DNA from 2 places in the Mechercharimyces sp. CAU 1602 genome. Region 2 is predicted to be linked to the other one. Evidence: a T-box and tRNA genes for the amino acid it is inferred to sense, from the RefSeq annotation. Region 2 holds a T-box; the other holds one or more tRNA genes.
What was found. A T-box is a leader RNA that pairs with one kind of tRNA and senses whether it is charged. The one in region 2 lies ahead of NXZ84_RS07655 (valine--tRNA ligase), so its partner is inferred to be a tRNA-Val.
Positions count from the first base shown of each region.

Region 1: it encodes a tRNA-Val, which carries the amino acid that the T-box ahead of NXZ84_RS07655 (valine--tRNA ligase) is inferred to sense. The anticodon was not compared.

Region 1 covers NZ_JANTPT010000001.1:576,685-583,915, reverse strand. The annotation lists gene NXZ84_RS03160 (aminotransferase class I/II-fold pyridoxal phosphate-dependent enzyme) at 1-107, shown strand, start outside; gene NXZ84_RS03155 (GapA-binding peptide SR1P) at 206-331, opposite strand; gene NXZ84_RS03150 (hypothetical protein) at 520-969, opposite strand; gene NXZ84_RS03145 (DUF1885 family protein) at 1,283-1,684, shown strand; gene dinB (DNA polymerase IV) at 1,764-2,981, shown strand; gene NXZ84_RS03135 (DM13 domain-containing protein) at 3,236-3,757, shown strand; tRNA gene NXZ84_RS03130 (tRNA-Val) at 4,096-4,170, opposite strand; tRNA gene NXZ84_RS03125 (tRNA-Ile) at 4,193-4,268, opposite strand; tRNA gene NXZ84_RS03120 (tRNA-Asp) at 4,279-4,354, opposite strand; tRNA gene NXZ84_RS03115 (tRNA-Asp) at 4,456-4,531, opposite strand; tRNA gene NXZ84_RS03110 (tRNA-Met) at 4,540-4,615, opposite strand; tRNA gene NXZ84_RS03105 (tRNA-Met) at 4,653-4,728, opposite strand; tRNA gene NXZ84_RS03100 (tRNA-Met) at 4,765-4,840, opposite strand; gene NXZ84_RS03095 (2'-5' RNA ligase family protein) at 5,345-5,881, shown strand; gene NXZ84_RS03090 (GNAT family N-acetyltransferase) at 5,898-6,332, shown strand; gene NXZ84_RS03085 (hypothetical protein) at 6,381-6,599, opposite strand; gene NXZ84_RS03080 (SEC-C metal-binding domain-containing protein) at 6,686-7,231, opposite strand, start outside.
Region 2 covers NZ_JANTPT010000001.1:1,464,806-1,472,036, forward strand. The annotation lists gene NXZ84_RS07650 (bifunctional folylpolyglutamate synthase/dihydrofolate synthase) at 1-137, opposite strand, end outside; gene NXZ84_RS07655 (valine--tRNA ligase) at 219-2,879, opposite strand; T-box leader at 2,920-3,151, opposite strand; gene NXZ84_RS07660 (hypothetical protein) at 3,257-3,415, opposite strand; gene NXZ84_RS07665 (phosphotransferase) at 3,589-4,713, opposite strand; gene NXZ84_RS07670 (LysM peptidoglycan-binding domain-containing protein) at 4,818-5,987, opposite strand; gene hemL (glutamate-1-semialdehyde 2,1-aminomutase) at 6,270-7,231, opposite strand, start outside.

The sequences.
Region 1 (7,231 bases), 890 kb from region 2:
GCATTACGCAAGAGAATATCAGTTATATTGAGAAGCATATTGATGCCGGTTTACCAGTACAAGGCCCGCAAGATCCAGATATTAACACCATTCATGTGATCAAATAAAAAAAGAGCATCCCGTGGTACTCACTGTGGATGCTCTTTTTTTATTTGACATCATATCCAATTATGGAGTTCCTTCTTTCCCAATTCCTTATCATTTACTACTTTGTTCGTCTCTCTGCTTTGTGCTTTCCATCCTTACATGAGTCGCAACGGCCGTACAATGTCCCGCACTTCTCCGCATTCATGTACGACACCACTTGATCACATGATTGACAAACAATCATCTCCATACATGTTCCCCTCCTAATTCGTCTTTATTTCCCTCTATAGTGTGTTACATTTATTATATTGCGTCACACTAATAGAAGTCAACGCCTAAATGAAGGTAAACAAAAAAAGAGAGCTTAAGACCGCCCTCTTCTTTCCCACTCACATCTATTCAATCTATTCATCTGTATCGTCACGCTACAAACTAGCCCTCATCTCGGATCGCGTCCTTCACTTTTGTTTCAAATAAAGAGGCAACCTCGCTAAATAGCGCAACGTCCTCCTCATCAATACTTCCAAACTCTTCTCCCATAACCACTAACTCACCCACTAAATGATGACCATGGTAAAAAGGAACATATATCTCTATATTTACACCTACTTTTTCACGCACTACACTGCCACGTACTGCTGCCAAACTATGTAAGCCTTCACCAAAACGGATAACGGGTGGATAGGGACTATACCCTTCCTGAAATACGCACTCAAACTGAGTCCTATTTGACAGGTAGACTGCTACGGACTGATAAGCAGGCACTTTCTGATACATAATCTCTCCCGCTATCTGATACAGTCTTCCGATATCTTGACCGAGTTTATCGGAAGCAAGACCGATGTCAGCACGGACTTCGTCCAAAAGATCCGCTTTATGCATCCGTTCATCTCCCATCGCATCTTTATCCAGTCGGCTTCATCTTATCATAGAAGCCACCTTTTTACAATGTGAAATCATAATATTTTATAGATTCTATCTCACACGCATTTCCTGATTCCATCCAACGAACCTTCATTATTCCATTGATTTCAAATCATTCTCAGCATTTACATTCCATTTATTCACATAAACTTGAACACTTATTCATTCTAAATCTAGTGGATTGGTTATTTTTATCATACCCGCTCTTCCTTTATCTACCGATACCATTCATGCTATACTGTGAATAGTTCGGTATTTCAGATAGAAAGGGATGGATCTGATGACAACTTGCGCCTATATTCACCTACAAGAAACCATATCGTTAGCCGATCTACATCACACGCTTATAGAATATCAGCAAAAGTTAGCCCGTACTGGTAAACAACTGAGTTGGCCTTATGAAGAGGCAGCTTTCCCCTATAAAATCCAAATGTATCATCAATATTCTGACGAGTGGCTTCTATTGAAGAGCACTTCCCCACCGCGCTATCGCACCTTGATGATAGGAGTGCAAGAGGAACCGAGTGGGACTAGCACGATTCATGTACTACTTCCCTCGACAGCTTCTTTCGGAGATAAAGGGAAGGCTAATGAACTGTGTCGCTATTTAGCTACTCTACATCAGGCTAAACTTACGTTATTTAACGGACGCGTCCAATCCTTCCAAGATTGAAAATATTCCCTGTTGTTTTCTATCCTCCAGTTCATATAATAAGAATAGGAACAAACGTTCTATACATGGAGGAAACACTATGGAAGATAACCGTACTATCCTACTTGCCGACATGAACGCTTTTTATGCCAGTGTAGAGCAAACGCTACATCCACAGTACCAAGGAAAGCCGCTCATTGTTTGTGGTGATCCTCAAAAACGGCGTGGCATCGTTTTAGCCGCCTCTTATGAAGCTAAACATTATGGCGTAAAAACAGCGATGCCCGTTCATGAAGCTAAAAGCCTTTGCCCAACTGCTCAACTAGTTCCTCCCCATATGGGTACCTATATTCAAGTCTCTACACGGATTATTCAACTTCTACAACAATTTTCTCCCTCGGTTGAGCCCTTTTCCATTGATGAAGCGTTCCTTGAACTAACGGGTAGTGAAAAATTGCTGGGAAAAAAAGAGCATGTCGCTCATCAAATCAAGCAACGTATTCGCACAGAGCTAGGTGTCTCCTGTTCAATCGGTATCGGACCAAACAAATTGCTCGCCAAAATGGCAGCTGAGATGGAAAAACCAGATGGACTCACTTCAATCACTGCTAACCAGGTTCCTAGGAAGATATGGCCACTCCCCATCAACAAGCTGTTCGGGGTGGGTTCGCGCATGAATTTTCACTTCAATAAGATGGGGATTCGCACAATTGGTGACTTAGCTCATACTGATCCAACCCGACTAGAACATCGCTTCGGTATTATTGGTCGCGTCCTTTATCAATCTGCACATGGAATGGATCAGAGTCCCGTCGATCCGCATTCACTAGATATCAACCACTCCATCGGCCACCAGTTTACCCTCCCTTACGATTACATTGAGGCGAAAGATATTCTACTCGTCCTCTATGAGTTAGCAGAAAATGTAGCACGAAGGGCACGATTGGCAGCTTCCTTAGGACGAACAATCACGTTAGCCTTGCGCGGAAACGACTTCTCCATCCACCGCAGCCTCAGCCTCGATGAAGCGACCCAGATTGGTCGCATGATTTATCAAGCCATCGAAATACTGTTCCAGCGCCATTGGAATCATCGACCTGTGCGTCAAATCGGGATCACGTTATCCAATCTCCAGCGAGAAGAGAATGGCGTCCAACTAGATTTATTTGGAAATAATGAGAAATATAAAAAGCTAACTACAGCAATCGATTCGATCCAACAGCGCTATGGAGTAAAAAGCATGTGTTATGCTCACTCACTCTTAGAAGCAAGTCTATTCAAAGATCACACAACTAAAATCGGCGGACACCATATCTAAGGATCACTGCACTCGCTAAAGTTAGCAATATACAGTTATGCACTCTAATGGGTGCTTGCAATCAATTAGAAATTCTTTTGAAATTTATATGTAGTAAGATGTCTGTATCCCATGGTTGACCTCTGTGTGTGTTGAAAGATACTTATACGAGGCTATTTATGTTTTCAGTGGTGCTCATGCTTGCGTTATTCCTCGCTTTTGAGTAAGCAACAGGCTACGAGAAAATCATGGTTTCCACTCTAAGAGATGAAGGAATGGTGAAGATGACGAAAAACAAGTGGATTCTATGCGGTCTTGTAGTGGTCGCGTTCCTCGGATTATGGCTGGTCTTCCGTCCCGAAACACTCATTTTGGATCAACAAGTAGATGAAGAGTTCCCTCATCCTCAATCCCAACCATCACAAACGTCTCCAAATGAAAGGACAGAAGAACCTCAGATACTCTACCAAGGTAACTTCCAAAAAGGGGACCGTTCTCATGATGGAAAAGGAAAGGCTACCATATATCAATTGGCTAATGGTAAACGTATGTTACGGTTTACACAGTTCGAAACCGATAATGGGCCTGATGTCAAAATCTATCTTGTTGCACTCCCCGAAATCAAAAAGAGTACGGATATCTCGAAAGATAACTACATCTCGCTCGGTAAAATGAAAGGAAATAAAGGTGATCAGAACTATGAAATACCGGATCATGTAGACCTGGATAAATTTCGTTCCGTCTCTATATGGTGTGAAAGGTTCTCTGTTAATTTTGCTTCTGCTTCTTTAAAGTGACTTTATATAAGGATTTCTATAAGATTATCTTTTCTGTAAGCTTACTAAAGATTACAACAGATGAGCAATTAGTTGAAAACCCCTTTTGAACAGATCTATTAAACGCTGTCATAAAGGTAGATTTCATCATGCCATCCGTCTAAACACAGCGATTAGATATTTTTATTGGTTCATTTGCTCATCTGTTGAAAATTACATTGTTTCAGCAACAGATGAGCAAATCGTCTAACATCACTGCTGATCAAATTAAAAAAACATTTTTCTGCGCTAGAAAAATGTTAGAAACTTTTATATTTCTCCTTGCTACATACTCCATAAAGTATAACAAAGATTGCATCTGGTGGGCAGTATTGGAATCGAACCAACGACCTCTTCCGTGTCAAGGAAGCGCTCTCCCCCTGAGCTAACTGCCCTTACGTTATCTTATACAACGACTGGTGGGCCCAACAGGACTCGAACCTGTGACCTATCGGTTATGAGCCGACTGCTCTACCAACTGAGCTATAGGCCCTTAAGTAAAGTGGCGGAGCTGACGGGATTCGAACCCGCGATCTCCTGCGTGACAGGCAGGCATGTTAACCCCTACACCACAGCTCCATTATTTGGTTGCAAAAGATAAAGTAACGATGGGCGCTAACGATCTCGAATATGCGTAGCAGTCACTTAATTCACTGTACCATATATATCTTTAAATAACATGGCGGAGCTGACGGGATTCGAACCCGCGATCTCCTGCGTGACAGGCAGGCATGTTAACCCCTACACCACAGCTCCGCATTATTTGGTTGCGGGGGCAGGACTTGAACCTGCGACCTCCGGGTTATGAGCCCGACGAGCTACCAACTGCTCTACCCCGCGTCAATGTATGTGCGATAATCAAATCTGAGATGATATGTGGTTGCGGGAGCAGGACTTGAACCTGCGACCTCCGGATTATGAGCCCGACGAGCTACCAACTGCTCTATCCCGCGTCAATGTATGTGCGATAATCAATCTGATATGATATGTGGTTGCGGGAGCAGGACTTGAACCTGCGACCTCCGGATTATGAGCCCGACGAGCTACCAACTGCTCTATCCCGCGTCAATATTTCGCCTCTAAAAGCGAAGCATGTTTATCAGCGACAATTAATACTATACTACATACAAAAAAAATGCGCAAGGGTTCACTCGAATATTTTATATAAAACTGCAGGATAAACGCATATTTCATTCATGAGCGGATACCAGTTCTTCTACGTTTCGCATACTATAGATCAGCAAACGAAACAATCGTTTGCCAAAGACCATCTGTACCTGCCATTGGACAGATGTTCCCTCCTCGAACATGAGCAGCTTTGACGCTGCTCTTTTTTGATAATCGCTCTCTCCATCCCTCGCAAATGAAGCGTTTTTTTGCTATAATTTCTGCCAAAGACCTTTATTTACACTCTGTGGGGCATAATATAGAAATCAACCCTCCACCTGGCAACCATTCTTATTTCCAACACCACACAGAAAAGCAAAACTATCGCTAGCTCACTATCATACGCTCAGATGGGTGTCTAAAGTCATATCATCTTTCATTTACTAGAAGGAGGCGATTTTCATGAAATATGGAGTAGCGATATTCCCTGAAAAAAAAGTACAAGACATTGCCAACTCATATCGGAAACGATATGATCCCCATTACGGTCTCATCCCACCACATATCACGTTAAAAGAAGCGTTCACGCTCGAGGAGGAAACAGGGAATCAAGAGGAGACGATCACCAATATTGTACAGCATTTAGAAAAAGTAGCTGAAAGGACAGCTCCCTTCACCATCTTCCTCAACAAAATCGGCACCTTTCATCCCAACAGCAATACGATATACGTCTCCATGTACGACGGGGCTGATATTATCCAACTACACGATCTGATCAATGAGGGTCCGCTCAGCCACCCTGAGACCTACGCTTTTATCCCCCATATCACAATCGGACAAAAGCTTTCTGAAGATGAGCTTCTCGATGTGTACGGAAGTCTCAGAATGACTAACATAAGTATTGAAACCAAGATTGATCGCTTTCATCTTCTCTACCAGTTGGAAAATCAATCGTGGTGCTTATACCAAAGCTTTATTTTAAATGGACATAAGGAATAAAAGGAGAAAAAATCCCGTGAACCTAAAAGTCATTACAGCCAAATCGCGCCAACAAATCGAGCAGGCTTTTTATATTCGTAAAATTGTCTTTGTGGAAGAACAACATGTCCCTGCCGACGAGGAGATAGATCATCACGAAGAGGATGCGACCCACTTTCTCATCATCACCCCTGACGAAAAACATGTTGCCACCAGCCGAATCCGCTTCATAGATGAAAACACAGCCAAAGCGGAGCGTATCGCTGTACTCAAAGAATACCGTAAAGGCGGAATCGGAATGAAGCTCCTCCAAAAGATGGAGGAGCATGCTAAAGAGAAACAAGCAACTGGCATCATCTTAAATGCCCAAGTACAAGCCCAGGGATTTTATGAACGTGCCGGCTACCAAGCCGAAGGGGATACCTTCATGGACGCAGGGATCGAACACATCCGCATGCGCAAAAAGTTGTAAAAGATAAAAACAGAGCACCCCTAATTAGGGGTGCTCTTACACTCAACATCAGGTCAATTTTTTCAACTCTTCTTCTAGCATCTTTCCGATTTGCTCCTTACTCGCATCAGACCCTTTCGAGTCTTTCCCTTCCTTTTGCAAAAATTCCTCGCCAAATTCATTCATGAGTTTCTCCAAATTCCGATCATCACCTGGAGTGCTACCGGCCTGTTTATCATCGTCACCCATGTTCATATTCCGCGCAAATTTTTGTAGAAAGCGGAGCAATGAGAGCGCCTCCTCGCCTATTTGTTGAGTGCCCTCATAGTATATCTCAAGTTAGTGATCTCCATCAGTACACCAACAAGAAATATCTACCTACTCCAACTCTCCTTCTTCAATTGCTCCTGTGACGCACTCTCTTCTGCCATCATGGGATAAACCCGCTCTAATCGCTCAAACTCCACTTGCCCTTTAACAACTCTAAGTACTCCCTGTACCCAGAAATCCATCTCCACGCACGGTGAAGGTAAACCTTTACTTTTAACTGGTGCCATCTTGCCATCGATCCAAGCCACTGGTCCAGTAGCCGTAACATCGACACGAAATATCCCCGCACGATTCTCTTCAGCAGATGAGACAGGATCTGTGCCAACACTTTCCTCGATCATCCAATTCTTTGCCTCGAAAGCAGCGGGCAGCGCCCCGATCAAAACATGATATAAAGGACGGAAATGCGTATAGACAGGACCTATCTTTACTTGGTCTAACCAGCGAAATAATTGTTTAAGCGTATTGAGAAAAATCTTCGCTCGTACAGCGCTTTTCGGACCTACTTGTGGGTACCATACAGCGAGGAAATGAAGGAGTGCCTTTTCATCTAAAGAATTCCAGTGAAAAGAGAGTCCGAAATAGGAGGA
Region 2 (7,231 bases):
AATCTTCGTTCCGGATGATCCAATTGGGTAAGAACGCTCTGCATTCGTTCCAAGCCCGGTTGTATTTTTTTGGCACAATATGAATCCATCCATGTTAAGACCTCATCTGCTGAATGAAATCGTTGCTGTTCACTCATGATTGATCTATTCCCTCCACTTTATCTTTAAACACCGTGAGAGATGGCCCCCCTCCAAATCTGAGCGGGCCATCTACAACTTTAGTCTTGTAACTCTTGCAGGCGAGCGATTACCTTACTCCGCTTTTCCGCATATTCTTCCCCTTTTCGTTTCTCTTCCTCCACAACATGAGCAGGTGCTTTGCTGACAAACCCTTTATTGCTCAGTTTCTTTTCTACACGCAAAACCTCTTGATCCAACTTCTTCTTCTCAGCCTCCAAACGGGCGATCGTTTGTGAAATATCGATCAGCCCTTCCAGAGGTAAGAATATCTCCGCACCTGTTACAACAGCACTCATAGCACGAGCAGGTTGCTCGATCTGTGTCCCGATTTCCAATTTTTTCGTTTGACACAAGCGTTGAATCGCTTCGCGACTGTTTTCAATCGTCTCAATCGCACTCTCATCTGCCTTAATTAGAAGATCCACTTTATGACCTGGCTCCACTTCCTCTTCCGCACGAATATTACGTACTGAGCGGATCAAATCGATAAGAAGATTCATCTCCCCTTCCGCATCAGAGAAGGAAAATGACTCCCTTGCTGTCGGCCAGCTAGCAATTGTAATGCTTTCCCCTTCTTCTAGCGGTAAGTGTTGCCATATCTCCTCTGTCACAAATGGCATAAACGGGTGAAGAAGACGGAGCGACTGATCCAATACGTATACGAGCACCGCGCGGGTGCGCTGTTTGGCCTCTTCATTTTCACCGTAAAGAGGTAACTTGGCGAATTCAATATACCAATCACACACATCGTCCCATACGAAATTGTAAAGAAGGCGACCCACTTCACCGAAGTCGTAGCGCTCTAAAAGACGTGTCACATCGGCAATCGTTTCGTTTAGGCGGTGTAAGATCCAACGATCCGCCGTCGATAGCTGCTTTATACGCTCTGCTGTCAGTTGTAAATCTGCTGGCTGTTGGGACTCTACATGCATAAGAGCAAAGCGGGATGCATTCCAAATCTTATTAGAGAAATTGCGTGCCGCTTCCACACGCTCCCAGCGGAAGCGTTGATCATTCCCCGGAGTACAGCCAGTCGATAGCATAAAGCGCATCGCATCAACTCCGTACTTTTCAATCACTTCCAGTGGATCAATTCCGTTCCCCAGTGACTTAGACATTTTCCGGCCCTCAGCGTCGCGAATCAATCCTGTAATCAGCACATCTTGAAAAGGCTTTTGCTCTGTAAATTCAAGAGAGGTGAAAATCATGCGTGCAACCCAGAAATAGATGATGTCATAGCCAGTTATCAATACGTCTGTTGGGAAATAGCGCTTAAAATCTTCACTTTCCGCAGGCCACCCCAGAGTAGAAAATGGCCATAGCGCTGAACTAAACCACGTATCCAATACATCGTTATCCTGCTTGATTTTATCACTTTGACAATGCTCACAGGAAGTAGCATCTTCACGCTTCACGGTTACTTCTCCACAGTCCTCACAATACCATGCTGGGATACGGTGCCCCCACCAAAGCTGCCGTGAAATACACCAATCACGGATATTTTCAATCCAATGCAAGTAAATCTTCTCAAAGCGATCGGGTACAAACTGAGCACTTTCTCCACTTTTCGTATCTTTTATCGCTTGTTCCGCTAATGGCTCCATCCGTACAAACCATTGCGTAGACAAATACGGTTCTACAACAGCTCCCGACCGTTCACTATGCCCCACTGAATGCATATGTTCTTCAATTTCAATTAGTACCCCTGCATCCTGCAGATCTTTTACAATCTGTTTACGACATTGGAATCGATCCAGTCCCTGATATGGACCTGCCTCTTTATTCATCACACCGCTCTCATCCATGATTAATACCTGAGGCAATTGATGACGCTGACCAATTTCAAAATCATTTGGATCGTGCGCTGGTGTTATTTTTACCGCGCCACTTCCAAACTCAGGATCTACATGCTCATCTGCTACAATTGGAATTTCACGTCCAATAATAGGGAGAATCGCTCTTTTTCCGATCAATGACTTATAGCGCTCATCTTCGGGATGAACGGCAATGCCTGTATCCCCTAGCATCGTCTCTGGGCGAGTCGTCGCCACCCGAATTGAGCCTGATCCATCCTGTAGCGGATACTCTAAATGATAAAGCGCTCCCTGTACGTCTTTATAGATAACCTCAATATCTGAAAGAGCGGTCCGTGCCGCCGGATCCCAGTTAATAATATACTTCCCGCGATAGATAAACCCTTTTTCGTACAGACGTACAAAAACTTCTCGCACGGCTTTCGATAACCCTTCATCCATCGTAAAGCGTTCTCGCGAATAATCGAGCGACAAGCCCATCTTTTTCCATTGACTATGAATCACATTTGCATATTTTTCTTTCCATTCCCATACTTGCTCTAAAAATTTCTCCCTTCCTAGATCATGGCGCGTCAACCCTTCTTCACGCAAACGCTCTTCTACTTTTGTCTGCGTCGCAATCCCAGCATGGTCCGTACCTGGGAGCCATAATGCATCGTACCCTTGCATCCGTTTAAAACGAATGAGTAGATCTTGCAATGCGTTATTTAATGCATGACCAATGTGTAAGTTCCCTGTTACATTTGGCGGCGGGATTACAATTGTATACGGCTTCTTACTCTGGTCTTGACCAGCGGTAAAAAATCCTTTTTCCATCCAAAAATCGTACCATTTCTCTTCCGCTTTTTTAGGATCATAAGCGGATGGCATTTCTGATTTAACCATAATTTTCATCTCCTTTAGCACATAAAAAAAGCCCTCTCATCCAAAGGACGAAAGAAGCATCTTCGCGGTACCACCTTTGTTCACAAACCCACTGTCCCGATTCGTGCCCTTACAACCCTTAACGCGGGCAGACGACCTACCTTACTCCACTGTTCAGGCAGATAGCTCCAGGGCGACCCGTCATTGGATTCAACTAAAGCACCTTTCAGCCTATGGGTGCTATTCTCTTTATAGTGAAATACCCAACAACTCTTCCCTCTCACAGCCTCACTGACGCGACCATGTCATGTTTTTCATATTGTACAATGGAAAAGGCAACAGGTCAAATATGAATGCACCCGTCGCCTCTTCTTGTTCGTTCCATACCGTTTTTCTCATCAGTTCATTCCAAACGCTTTTTGCACACTTTCATACATCAAAGGCGGGTCAGCTAATACAGCCAATAGTAACGTGGCCCCCAATAATAATAAACTTAATAATAACAGAAAGAAAAAACCACGATACATGCTTTTCGCCATTGATTTTACTGCACTCACAGGCAAAAACCTCCTGTCGTTTCAAAAAAGTCTCTTCTCTATTTTGCTCTTTTCTTTTCTGCTTGTCCAGTCTCTATCAAAAAATATGGAATGATCCGGTCATTAATCGCACATAAAAAGCTGATGAGGAAGCTGTTCTCCTCATCAGCTTTATTTCTTACAATGAGGTATGGTTACGAATCAGGAGGGCTATGAGGGAAGATGGGAAATTGGACAGGCTCGTCAGCTAGCCCCAGCTCAGTCTCCTGCAACCCTTCCTGCTCACGACTAAACCGCTTATTCTTTCTTTCTTGTAACTGCACTTTATCTCTTTTCTGCCACAAAGTTTGAATCACTTCTTGAAACCGGCCCAACTGTGCTATCGCACGATCAAATTCTCCGACCGAATACGATTCGTTTACAGATGATTCATCACCGTAATACGATTTTAACACTTGATAAGGTCGCAGGGGGTAAGCCAAGTATACTGCTAATAACTTCTCTTCGATCCGTTTTAACGATGATTCTTCTTCATAGTGACTAAGGTAAGTAGAAATATCTTCCCGATCCGGATCACCAAATTGACGATAAAACGTCGCTATATCACGTACAGGAGTATCAATCACGGCATGGTCAAAATCAATCCAATACCAGCCACTTTCACTGATTAGGACGTGCTTTGGATGAATACGAGCATGGCATAAGGTGTAACGAGGAGCTTTGCCCCGCTCTGCTTGTAGAAAGCGCTCAACCCCACGAATGGAAAAGTCAAACGCTTTTTCTAAATAAGATGCTTGCTCTAGAAAAGAATGATCCAATGGCGATGGGATGTCGCGTTTTCTAGCAAAATGAAAATACTCCGCCGTCTTCTCTTTCCTTTCCTTCCACCTTTCAATAAAGGGTTCATTTAGTTGATTCTTAAACTTAGGGTATCGCTTAACAAGGGGTGCCGATAATTGATGCAACTGAGCCAGTGATTCAAGCAACGCATCTGTTGATGGTGCAAACAACTCTTGTTCGGCTGACTCTATCCATGGAGTCGCATACCAATTCCCACTTGTTGTCATTACATATGCTTCATCCGACTCGGTCTTCACCCATGGAATTACATGCCGATATCCTTTTTCACACGCATGCTGTAGGATATCATATATCATCATTAGTTTTTCTGCCGGTTGCTTCGTCCACTTTAGCGCATATGTACCCTGGTCTGTTTCCACACGAAAGATTCTATTGATCTGTGTCACTTTATGGGGAGTAAATCCATACTGAGTGAAAACTTGTTGTAATTCTTGCCGGCTCATATTTTGTTGCTTCACTATGCTTTCCTCCCTTCGTTATGAAGAGGATAAGGGAACGACCTCTATACAGAAAGCGGCCATCCCCGTTACGCTTACTCCTTCTTCAACGGTTATCACCACGGTTACGCTTCACGTGGAATATAGACGATCTGTCCTTCTTCCAGCGCATGACTATCTAGGCTATTTAGCTTCATAATTCTACTCGAAGCCAAATTGTAACGGTCGGCTATCGTATCCACGGAATCATTTTTTTGAGCAATCACCATGCGCATACGGACAAAGCTTGGTTCTTCTTCACGAACCAAGCGCCGTGCCCATTCCAATGAAGTCCCACTTGATTTCTCTGCTCTTGTCCCCGCTCTAGCTTCCGCTGCTACTTCAGTTGTCGTCGAACTGCTTTCTTCTGCCGAAGAATCAGCAGAAACGGAGGATAGGGAAACCTCTTCTATTTCCGGGCGAATTGGATGAACATTACTTCTTTCATACTTATTTCCAATTAGTTCCGTTGATGATTCAAATTCCTCTTCTCCATAATCAGCAATATCAGATGGTGTCAGTCTCTGCCGCTTCTTTTCTAAATGGCTCGCCCGGATTTCCCTTTCCTCTTCTTCCAGGCGTTCTGTATCTTTTTTATCATACTCATGATCTTGTTCAGCTCTAAATTCATATGAATCAGGTACATCTCTTTCTTGTGAATCGAGCTGAGATGTTGCCATCATTAACTCCTGTGCTTCCGATCGTGGTAAGTCAGACTCTGCTGACACACTGTCTGCTTCCTCAGCCTCTTCCGTTTGTGAAGTAGTAAGCTCTTCTCTCCCCTCATCTTCTTGCGCACGCGCTCCTGCAAATGAGGCTTCCGGAGCTTCCTCCCTTGTCGCTGGAGCCTGATTGCCGTCATCAATTAACCCATCAATAGTGAGCAAAGCCTCAATTTGCAGTTCGAATGGTGATAATACTTGATAATCAAATGCCTCCACCTCGGCAGCTAACAATTCTAGATCGGCTTTGTCTGTGGGTAAAGAGATCTCAACCGGGATGACGTAAGCGATCTCTTCTTGCTTCTCTTCATTCACCTCCGCTTGCATCTGAGCCGATGTCGCTTGATCATTGCTGCGATAAGCACCATTAAGACGCAAGTAGCCATGAATTTTTAGATGAGTATCTTGTTCTTCAATCTCGACATCCGGGTAAAGGTCCAGCTCCAGGAGGGTATCCATTCCCGGCTGATGGGGATGAAGTCGCACCTTTTCAGAAATATCGAAACGTAACTGTTTATACTCGTTGTCCGCCACTGTGCTCCCTCCTCGCATCGAAAATATCATCCGAAAACCTGGGTGGGTATAATGCGAGAGAAACGCCGAACGTCGATCCTACGCACTTAACATCACAGATTTTCGACTGTACTGTATCTATATGCGCTCTTTCGACGGATATAACCCTGTCCGAATGGGAGAACTGGCAGACTTACAATGTTACACGCGGGAAATGAAAGAGAACGAAATGTTCCTTCTAGCTGGGTTCCATGTGCCATAAAAAAAGGACTCACCCCTTGTTTAAGGTGAATCCCCTAATCCTTATAATTGTGCTAGTGCAATGCGGTTCGCTTCAATCGTACGATCAATATCTTCAATAGAGTGGGCAGTAGACACAAACATCCCTTCAAATTGAGACGGCGGGAGCGATATCCCCTGCTCCAACATCAATTTAAAGTAAGCTGCAAATCGTTCACGATCTGCCCCGCTCGCTTGCTCATATGAGATCACTTCATCTCCTGTGAAAAAGAGACAAACCATCGAACCCACGCGGTTTATATGATAAGGAATACCTGCTTCCTCAGCGTTTTTCCGCAGACCACTCTCTAAGCGCTGTGCCCGTTCATCCAGCTGTTCATATACACCTTCTTGTCCCAGTTCAGCCAATGTTGTATATCCAGCTGCCATCGCAAGCGGATTCCCCGATAAAGTTCCTGCTTGGTATACAGGGCCTTCAGGTGCCATGAGAGACATGATTTCACGTTTCCCTCCATAAGCTCCGACCGGAAGCCCACCCCCGATCACTTTACCAAAGGTGGTTAGGTCAGGTTGTACGCCATATAAGCCTTGTGCGCAGTGTTTATGTACACGAAAGCCCGTCATTACTTCGTCGAAGATGAGCACGGTTTCATGATGCGTACACAAGTGACGCACTTCCTCCAAATAACCTGCCTGAGGAGGCACAACCCCCATATTCCCCGCTACAGGTTCCATAATTACCGCAGCGATATCATGCCCATATTTCTGGAAGGCGAGGCGCAAACTTTCTACATCGTTATACGGCACCGTCAACGTATGCTGCCCTGTGTTTTCAGGGACACCAGGACTATCGGGTAGACCTAATGTCGCCACACCGGAACCCGCTTTGATAAGCAAGCTATCTGAATGACCGTGATAGCAGCCTTCAAACTTTAATATCTTATTACGCTTCGTGTAGGCACGAGCCAACCGCAGTGCACTCATCGTCGCCTCTGTACCTGAGTTTACCATCCGCACCACATCGA